One region of the Streptomyces sp. NPDC088387 genome, then DNA from elsewhere that is predicted to be linked to it. Evidence: riboswitches for the same ligand, from Rfam matches in the RefSeq annotation. Region 1 holds a riboswitch; each other region holds the start of a gene.
What was found. Region 1 has a riboswitch for S-adenosylmethionine ahead of thrC (threonine synthase). Riboswitches for the same ligand answer to the same signal wherever they lie in the genome.

Region 1 (3,272 bases):
GGCCGGGCGCCCACGAGCGACGGTTCAGGCCACCTTCCGCGCCGCGTACTCCGCGATCTCCACCATCGGCGGGCGCTCCTCCGTGTCCACGGAGTACGTCCGCGGCTCGAAGCCGGCCTCACCCCGTTCGAACTGGGTGAGCGCCGGGCGGACCAGATGCCCGCGGGCCAGCCGCAGCTGCGCGGTGCGGTAGATCGCGGCGGCCATCCGGCCCAGCGCCTGTCCGTCCTGGTGCCGGTGCTTGCGCACTCCGACGTCGACCTGCGCGAGCGCGTCCAGGCCGACCAGATGCAGCGAGTCCACCAGCATGCCCAGCTCGATGCCGTACCCCACCGGGAACGGCAGCTGCTCCAGGAGCGAGCGGCGGGCCGCGTACTCACCGCCCAGCGGCTGCACAAAACCGGCCAGCTGCGGCCAGTGCATGTTCAGCAGTGGGCGCGCCATCAGCTCGGTGACCCGGCCGCCCTGCCCGGCGGCACCGGCCAGCGGACGGTCGTACATCCCCTTCACCAGGTCGACGCCCGGCTCGGTCAGCAGCGGGCCGACGATGCCGGAGACGAAGTCCGAGGAGAACTCCCTCAGGTCCGCGTCGATGAAGCAGACGATGTCGCCGCTCGTGGCGAGCAGCGAGCGCCACAGCACCTCGCCCTTGCCGGGCACGGCCGGGACGCGCGGCAGGATCGCGTCGCGGTGCACCACCCGGGCGCCCGCCGCGGCGGCCACCTCGGCGGTGCGGTCGGTGGAGCCGGAGTCGACGACGACGATCTCGTCGACCAGCGGTACCTGGAGCATCAGGTCGTGGCGGATCACGGCGACGATGTCGCCGACGGTCTCCTCCTCGTTCAGCGCGGGCAGCACGACGCTCACCGACTGCCCCGTGGTGCGTTTGGCGGCCAGGAGGCGGTGCAGCGGGCGATCGCTCACGGACCAGGTGCGGGTCCTCAGCCAGCGCTCGACTTCTTCCAGCACGGTCCGTGGCTCCTCACTCTGGACAGTGTGTGATCCATCTCGCCGTTCGGACGACTCTCTCAACTGTCCTGGCCTTCGGTTACAGTCTTGAACAACGCTGATGACCATCGCATGTCGGGGGTCCATGGCGTACACAACCGAACAACAACCGCATACAGCTCATCCAGAGGGGCAGAGGGAAACGGCCCGTTGAAGCCCCGGCAACCCTCCAGCCGGTCTCGTACCGATCACCGTGGATTACCGTGGATCATTGTTGATCCGATCACTGTGAATCGTCGTCGCGAGGCTCCCGGCTAGGGAAGGTGCCAAATCCGTCTCACGACGAGATGCGTCGTGAGGAAGATGAGGAGAAAGGGCCTCGCCTCACATGGCTGTGCAGACTGTCGCAAACGCCGACAATTCCACCGTAGACCTCGGTCCCGCTTCGGCGCTGTCCTGCCGGGAATGCGGCCACCGCGTCCCGCTCGGACCTGTCTTCGCCTGCGAGGAGTGTTTCGGCCCGCTGGAGATCGCCTACGACTTCTCGGCCTACGACGCCGAGGAACTCCGCAAGCGCATCGAAGCGGGCCCCGCGAACATCTGGCGCTACGCGCCGCTCCTTCCCGTCCCGGCCGACGTCGCCGACAAGCCGAACATCAACCCCGGCTGGACCAAGCTCGTCAAGGCACACAACCTGGCGCGCGAGCTGGGCGTGACCGGCGGGCTGTACGTGAAGGACGACTCCGGCAACCCGACCCACTCCTTCAAGGACCGCGTCGTCGCCCAGGCCATCGAGGCCGCGCGTGCCTTCGGCTTCACCACCCTCTCCTGCTCCTCGACCGGCAACCTGGCCGGCGCGGTGGGCGCGGCGGCGGCCCGCGCGGGCTTCCGTTCCTGCGTCTTCATCCCGCACGACCTGGAGCAGGGCAAGGTCGTCATGGCCGCGGTCTACGGCGGCGAGCTCGTCGGCATCCAGGGCAACTACGACGACGTGAACCGCTTCTGCTCCGAGCTGATCGGCGACTCGGCCGGCGAGGGCTGGGGCTTCGTCAACGTCAACCTGCGGCCGTACTACGCCGAGGGTTCCAAGACGCTGGCGTACGAGATCTGCGAGCAGCTCGGCTGGCGTCTGCCCGACCAGCTGGTCGTACCGATCGCCTCCGGCTCCCAGCTCACGAAGATCGACAAGGGGCTCCAGGAGCTGATCAAGCTCGGGCTCGTCGAGGACCGGCCGTACAAGATCTTCGGCGCCCAGGCCGAGGGCTGCTCGCCGGTGTCCGTCGCCTACAAGGCCGGGCAGGACGTGGTGCGGCCGCAGAAGCCGAACACCATCGCCAAGTCGCTGGCCATCGGCAACCCGGCGGACGGTCCGTACGTGCTGGACATCGCGCGGCGGACGGGCGGGGCGGTGGAGGACGTGACCGACGAGCAGATCGTCGACGCGATCCGGCTGCTGGCACGTACCGAGGGGATCTTCGCGGAGACCGCCGGGGGTGTGACGGTCGGTGTCACCAGGAAGCTGATCGAGAACGGTCTGCTGGATCCGACGCTGACGACGGTCGTGCTCAACACCGGGGACGGCCTCAAGACGCTGGACGCGGTGGCCGACACGGGGTTGACCGCGACCATTCGTCCCAACCTGGAGTCGTTCCGGGAGGCCGGCCTCGGCTAGTCGTTTTTGTCTGCGGGTCCGTCGTGGCTGGTCGCGCCCGCGCGGCGGTAGCCGCAGATCCAACACAGCCCCGTGCCCCTGAGAAGCAGCTGACCGGAGGTTCAAAGTGAGCGTTACCGTCCGCATCCCCACCATTCTTCGTACCTACACCGGCGGTCAGGCCGAGGTTCCGGCCGAGGGCGGCACCCTCGGTGAGGTCATCGACGACCTGGAGAAGAAGCACGCCGGGATCGCCGCCCGGGTACTCGACGACCAGGGCAAGCTGCGTCGGTTCGTGAATGTCTATGTGAACGACGACGACGTCCGGTTCGAGCAGGGGCTGGAGACGGCCACCCCGGACGGTGCCGGAGTGTCGATCATTCCGGCCGTCGCGGGCGGCTGAACCCGGCGATCAGTTACCGCAAGTAAGCGCGGTTACGAAGAGTTCATTGAGTTGCCCCCTCCGTGAGAGAAGCGGAGGGGGCAATTCTGTAGGGTTGAGCGCGGTAGAGTTGGGGAACCACGGCGGCTCGCATGCCGGACGCATATGAGTGGCGTATCCACTCGGGCGTCGCGTTGCGATGAGAAGTAGCCAAAGTGTGTGGTTCTTTTGCGCCTTATGTTCGCTATGCCGGGCCCGACTTGCCCCGAACTCTGGTGAATTCTCCGTAAA
Region 2 (3,272 bases), on a different contig from region 1:
TCACCGCCAGCTTGCCCTGCTCGACCACCTGGCGGGCCTGCGCGCTGTCGGTGACGATCCGGAACCAGCCCTTGCCGGGGCCGCCGTACATCTCGTCGACGTAGTCCTGGAGGTCGTACGTCAGCTTCGCCTGGAGGCGGATCGACGTCATCTCGTCGCAGGAGCGGTCCTTGAAGAAGTAGACCGAGCAGATGACCCCGTTGGTGACGAGGTCGTTGACCATGACCCGCTGGCCGCCGCGCCAGGCCCGTTCCATCCACGCGTAGTAGTTCTGCTGGTGGGTGAGGGAGTCGTGGGCGGGCCAGTCCTTGAAGGTGGGCCAGCCGGCGGGGTCGTGTTTGCCGTCCCCGCCCTTGGTGATGAAGTCGAAGATGGCCAGGGAGCCGTCGGGGTAGTGCTCGGGACAGTCCTTGAGCGCCTCGGCGATCCCGGCTTCGGAGAAGGACTTCCCGCAGATCAGCCGGCCGCCGAAGGCCTCGTTGGCCATGATGTGGTTGTGCGCGTCGACAAAGCCGCGGACCTCGCCCTGGGCGTTGGTGCCGGTGAAGGGTTCGCCGGTGACGCCGATGGCGGAGTCCGGTGCGGGGCGTGCGGTGGGGGTCCACCAGTCGTCGTCGGCCGCCGAACTCGGCGTCGGCCCAAGAGCCATTGCCAGCACGAAGAGCAGCAGCGACACGATGGTGAGGTCTTTGCGCCGGCGGAACGCGCGTCCGTACCTACGTCGAGCCTTGGTCACTGGCCATATCCCTTGGTCGAGGGGACGGCACGGTCGACGAATTGTCATGACCGGCGCAAGGTGTGCGACGAGAATGACCAGTGCGGCAGGCGGAGTCAAGGGATTGCACACAGAGATGTACCCCGCGGTAACGTCGAAGGCGCCCGGGGCACTTCACCGGCCGTAGCCGCGCTGCCGGTGCGGCGGCGACCTGCGTCGCTCAGTCGATCCGGGTGACCGACCGGGGAGCCGGTTCGGCAGGGCCCGGCAGCGGGTGCGGCCTGGCGGGATACGTGGGCACGACCGCCGGGGCCTCGAACGCCCCGAACAGCGGCGCGCCGACGTTCCGACGGGTCGGCCACGGTGAAGTCGGCGCGCCGCACGGGCGGTTCCGCGCGTGCGGGCACGTGAGACGGCCGGGCCCGTGCCAACCGGCGGCACAATCGCGCCATTGACGTACGACAAGACCGCTCCGTAGCATCGCCAGCGGCATTGAGTGTCAGCGTCAAGCCCTGGCTCGCTGACCGGCAACCCTCCCGCGCGGTGCGGTGCCCCAGGTGAAGGCCCGGCGGGGTCACCGACGACTCCCGCAAGCGCGGCGCCCCGGAGTCCGGGGCCGGAGACGGGGAGGACGGGTATGCGGCACGGCGGTGAACGGGCTGCCTCCCGTACCGGCGCCCCGGCGTTCTCCCGGCTCTCGCGTCGGCTCCACATCGATCTGAAGCGCTCGAACAGCTGCCTCTGTCAGGCCTGACGAGCCCGCCCGGCGCCCGCTGACGTCCGTCGCGGACCCGCGCCTTCGCGACCTCTCCCACGCCACCTTTCCCGGTGTCGTATCCCTGATCCCCGACCCCTGTCTGTATCGCGCTCCCCGCGCCCGCGTCCGGCCGTGCGGGGTCGCATGCCCCCGCACGGCTGTGCCGCCCATGGCACGCCGTGCCTGGTGACACGAGCAGGAGAACCCCTCCCGTGACAGCACTTCCGGATTTCAGACACTCCCGCTGGGCACCCCTGGCCGCACTGCTGACCGGCGCCGTCCTTCTGACCGCCTGTGGATCGGGCGGTGACGGCACCGGCGCCGGCAGCGGCCCGGCCAAGTCGGGCGGCACCCTGACCTTCGCGGTGGGCTCCGACACCGGCTGCGTGGATCCGCAGCAGGTCGGCAGCAACGAGAGCATCTACTCGGTACGCCAGATCGTGGACTCCCTGACCGACCAGGACCCGAAGACCGGCGAGATCGTGCCCTGGCTCGCCAAGAGCTGGGACATCGACGCCAGGGCGACGACGTTCACGTTCCATCTGCGGCCGGGCGTCACCTTCAGCGACGGCTCCGAGCTGACCGCACAGGTGGTCAAGGACAACTTCGACGCGGTGCCCGATCTCGGCCCCCTGGGCTCCCTCGCCCAGGGGTATCTCACCGGCGTCAAGAGCACCACCGTGCTCGATCCGCTCACCGTCAGGGTGACCTTCGCGGAGCCCAACGCGCAGTTCCTGCAAGCGACTTCGACCCACTCGCTGGGCATCGAGTCGTCGGCGAGCGTCAAGCGGACGCCCCAGCAGAAGTGCAGTGACGGTGTGATCGGCTCCGGACCGTTCGTGCTGGACGACTATGTGCAGAACCAGTCGATCACCCTGGCCAGGCGGACCGGTTACGACTGGGGTTCCGCCCTGTGGTCCAAGAAGGGTGAGGCCCATCTGGACAAGCTGGTGTTCAAGGTCGTGCCCGAGGCGGGTGTGCGGGCCGGCAGCCTCCAGTCCGGGCAGGTCGACGCGATCAGCAGCGTCGGCAGGGCCAACGAGGCGGCGCTGGGCGGTGGCCAGGTCGCCCTCCTGCGCCGGGCCAACCCCGGCGTGGTCTTCGGCCTGGGACTCAACAACTCCCGGCCCCTCCTCAAGGACACCAAGGTCCGTCAGGCGATCCTGGCCGCCGTCGACCGCAAGCAGATCGCCGACACCGTGTTCCCGACCGGCACCGCACCGGCGACCAGCGTCCTGGCACGCACCACACCCGACTACACCGACCTCTCGGCGGACCTGGCGTTCGACGCGGACAAGGCCAAGTCCCTGCTGGACATGGCCGGTTGGCGGGCCGGCGGCGACGGCGTCCGCGCCAAGGACGGCAAGAGGCTGAGCCTGACCATCACCTGGTTCCCCAACGCGGCCACCAACCAGCCCGCCCTGGAGCTGGTCCAGCAGCAGCTCAAAGCCGTCGGCGTCGACGTGGTGCTCAAGCAGCTCCAGGTCAGCCAGTTCGCCACCACCCTCCAGTCGGGCGACTTCGACGTGGTGTGGAGCAACGTGACCCGCTCCGACCCGGACATCCTGCGCAGCTCCTTCTCCACCGACCTCACCAACTACTACCGGCTGCCCGCCAGTTCACTGGACTCGGTACTGTCCGGGCAGGCGGCCACCACGGACACCGCAAAGCGCCGGGAGCTGGTCGGTCAGGCGCAGCGGCTCCTCGTGGAGAACGCGTACAACGTGCCGGTGGTGGAGCTCCAGACCCAGCTCGCCGTGTCGGGGAAGGTGCACGACCTCGACTTCGACTCGGGCAGCC
Region 3 (3,272 bases), on a different contig from region 1:
ACCCGTACAACGTGCTGTGCGGCGAGCACGGCGTGGCCCGGGTCTTCGGCCCCCAGAAGGGCGCGACCCCGGCGCAGGTCGAGCGCCTCTCCACCGGCCTGGAGAACTGGGCCCGCGTCCTCACCCGGGACGTCCACCGGCTCCCCACGGACCTGCGCCTGTCCCCCGGCACCGGCGCCTCCGGCGGCCTCGGCGCCGGCCTCGCCGCTCTCGGCGCCCGGCTCCTCCCCCGCTTCGACGTCCTCCTCGACCACCTCGACCTGGACGCCCGTCTGGCCCGCGCCGACCTGGTGCTGACCGCGGAGGGCGCGCTGGACGAACAGACCCGGCGCGGCAAGGTCCCCGGCGAGGTGGCCCGCCGCGCCAAGCTCTACGGCCGTCCCGTACTGGCACTCGCCGGCACCCTCGGCAAGGGCGCCCACGACGTGCCGGGCGTCGACGCGTACCACGGCATCCTGCCCGCCCCGATGGCCCTGGCGGAGGCGCTGGTGCGGGCCGCGGAGCTGCTCACCGACGCCACCGAACGCGCCCTGCGGATGGTCGTCCTGGGCGCCCGGCTACCGGCTCACGCGGAGGTGTCGGGCACACAACGCCCGTCGACCGTACGGTAGTTCCAGGCGGCGCCGTCCTGGACGAGTTCGCGCACGGCCCGGACGAACCGCTCCACGTGCTCGTCGGGCGTGCCCGCACCGAAGCTGACCCGGATCGCGTTGAGCGACTTCTCGCCGGGCGCCGCCTCCGGTGCCCCGCACTCGCCCTGCGACTCGGGGTCGCTGCCGAGCAGGGTGCGCACCAGCGGGTGGGCGCAGAACAGACCGTCGCGGACACCGATGCCGTACTCGGCGGAGAGCGCGGCGGCGAAGTGGGAGCTGTTCCAGCCGTCGACGACGAAGGAGATGACGCCGACACGCGGTGCGTCGTCGCCGAAGAGGGAGAGGATCCGCACCTCGGGAACCTCGGCGAGACCGGCCCGCACGGTGTCGATCAGGTGGCGCTCACGGGCGACGAGACCCTCGAAACCGGCGTCGGTGAGGGCCTTGCAGGCGGACGCGATGGAGTAGGCGCCGATGACGTTGGGCGAGCCGGCCTCGTGGCGGGCGGCGCTGTCGTGCCACTCGACGTCCACTCCCCCGTCCGTCCGCCGGGTCACCTTGCGGCTGGCGCCGCCGCCCGCGAGATACGGCTCCGCCTCGCGCAGCCAGTCCGCGCGCCCGGCGAGCACACCGGAGCCGAACGGGGCGTACAGCTTGTGCCCGGAGAACGCGACCCAGTCCACGTCGAGTTCGGCGACGGAGACGGGGTGGTGCGGGGCGAGCTGGGCGGCGTCGAGCACGATCCGGGCACCGTGGGCGTGCGCGGCGGCGGCCAGTTCCCGTACGGGCCACAGCTCACCGGTCACGTTGGAGGCGCCGGTGACACAGACCAGGGCGGGGCCGTGGGGGTCACGGTCGGCGAGGGCCTTCTCCAGGGTCTCCACGGCCTGGCGCGGGGTGCGCGGGGCGTCGAGGTAGCTGACGTGGGCGTTCTTCCAGGGCAGCAGCGAGGCGTGGTGCTCGGTCTCGAAGACGAACACCTGGCAGTCGGCGGGCAGCGCGGCGGCGAGCAGGTTCAGCGAGTCGGTGGTGGACCGGGTGAAGACGACCTGGTCGTCGTCCCGGCAGTCGAGGAACTCGGCGACGGTACGCCGGGCGTTCTCGAACAGGTCCGTCGACAGCTGCGACAGATACCCGGCCCCGCGGTGCACGCTGCCGTAGTACGGGGCGTACGCGGCCACGTCGTCCCACACCCGCTGGAGCGCGGGCGCGCTGGCCGCGTAGTCGAGCGCGGCGTACGTGACCTCGCCACCGGTGACGAGCGGCACGGTGACGTCCCGCCCGAGCACGGGCAGCGGGGAACAGACGGTCTGGTCGACGGCGGCGGTGGAGACGGACATGGGTGTACTCCCGTTGTGGCAGGCGGAATTCACCGCACGAGCGGCACGCTCAAGCGCGGGAAGACAGAAGAAGGAGGGATGCGGAGGCGGGGCTCTGCGGCCCTATCGCATTCGCTTGCCCACGGGGATCTCCTCGACGACCAGGACCCCTGGTGTGCGAGGGGTCCGCGCTTGCCGAGGACCTTGCTGTCCACGGCCTGGTCTTCACCCGGGGCACCCCGCCACGGACGGAGGGTTGCCGGACAGCCGGCCGGGGCCTGATGGCTGTCACTCATGACCTGATCAGAAAGCTACGGGATGTGATCACCGGACCGCAACTCCTGTCCGGATGCCGGAACGGCCGCTCGAGAGCACGGGGCCGCGGGCGACTTGCGGGTGCGGGTCCGGACGTGGCTGGTCGCGCAGTTCCCCGCGCCCCTGGAAAGCCGGGGCTACGCCCCGTGCTTTGTCTTTCAGGGGCGCGGGGAACTGCGCGACCAGCCACAACGGCGCGGCACACGCACAACAACCCCACGCCCCCTGGCATCAGGCGTTACTGGCGACAACCCACCGCTCAAGCGTCCGCTTGGCCGCCCCGGAGTCCACAGCCTCAGCCGCCCGCTCCATCCCGGCACGGATCTGCTCCACGAGCGACCCGGACCCCGGCTCCAGCGCGACCAACGCAGCCGCGGAGTTCAGCAGCACGGCGTCCCGAACGGGCCCCGTCTCCCCGTCGAGCAAGCGCAGCGCGACGTCCGCGTTGAACGAGGCGTCAGCCCCCCGCAACGCCTCCACCGGCACCAGCCCGATCCCCACGTCCCGCGGATCGAACGTCTCCTCCCGCACCTGACCGTCCCGCACGATCCACACCTTGGACGTCGACGTCACGGTGAGTTCGTCAAGTCCGTCGTCGCCGCGGAACACCAGCGAGGAGTTGCCCCGCTCGGCGAAGACACCGGCGACGATCGGTGCCATCCGGAGATCGGCGACACCAACGGCCTGGGCCCTCACCTTCGCCGGGTTGGTCAGCGGACCGAGGAAGTTGAACGTGGTCCGGATCCCCAACTGGCCGCGCGCCGCGGCGACATGACGCAGCGCCGGGTGGAACTTCACGGCGAAGCAGAAGGTGATGCCGGCGACCTCGGCGACCTCGGCAACCCGCTGCGGGGTCAGCTCCAGATTGACGCCGAGCTTCTCCAGTACGTCGGAGGCGCCGGACGCCGAGGACGCGGCGCGGTTGCCGTGCTTGACGACCTTGGCGCCGGTGCCGGCGATCACGATCGAGGACATCGTGGAGATGTTCACGGTCTTGGCGCCGTCGCCGCCGGTGCCGACGATGTCGACGGTCGCGCCGGGTACC

Region 2: another riboswitch for S-adenosylmethionine. It lies ahead of ACIQAC_RS22760 (ABC transporter substrate-binding protein); the one in region 1 lies ahead of thrC (threonine synthase).
Region 3: another riboswitch for S-adenosylmethionine. It lies ahead of ACIQAC_RS01925 (aminotransferase class V-fold PLP-dependent enzyme); the one in region 1 lies ahead of thrC (threonine synthase).

The regions. Positions count from the first base shown of each region.
Region 1 covers NZ_JBIVNC010000011.1:135,987-139,258, forward strand. Annotated here, with positions in the region: gene ACIQAC_RS27790 (glucosyl-3-phosphoglycerate synthase) at 25-969, opposite strand; SAM riboswitch class I at 1,126-1,318, shown strand; gene thrC (threonine synthase) at 1,337-2,620, shown strand; gene ACIQAC_RS27800 (MoaD/ThiS family protein) at 2,727-3,002, shown strand.
Region 2 covers NZ_JBIVNC010000008.1:207,087-210,358, forward strand. Annotated here, with positions in the region: gene ACIQAC_RS22755 (discoidin domain-containing protein) at 1-649, opposite strand, end outside; SAM riboswitch class IV at 1,204-1,317, shown strand; gene ACIQAC_RS22760 (ABC transporter substrate-binding protein) at 1,685-3,272, shown strand, end outside.
Region 3 covers NZ_JBIVNC010000001.1:396,672-399,943, forward strand. Annotated here, with positions in the region: gene ACIQAC_RS01920 (glycerate kinase) at 1-611, shown strand, start outside; gene ACIQAC_RS01925 (aminotransferase class V-fold PLP-dependent enzyme) at 566-1,933, opposite strand; SAM riboswitch class IV at 2,096-2,212, opposite strand; gene trpD (anthranilate phosphoribosyltransferase) at 2,459-3,272, opposite strand, start outside.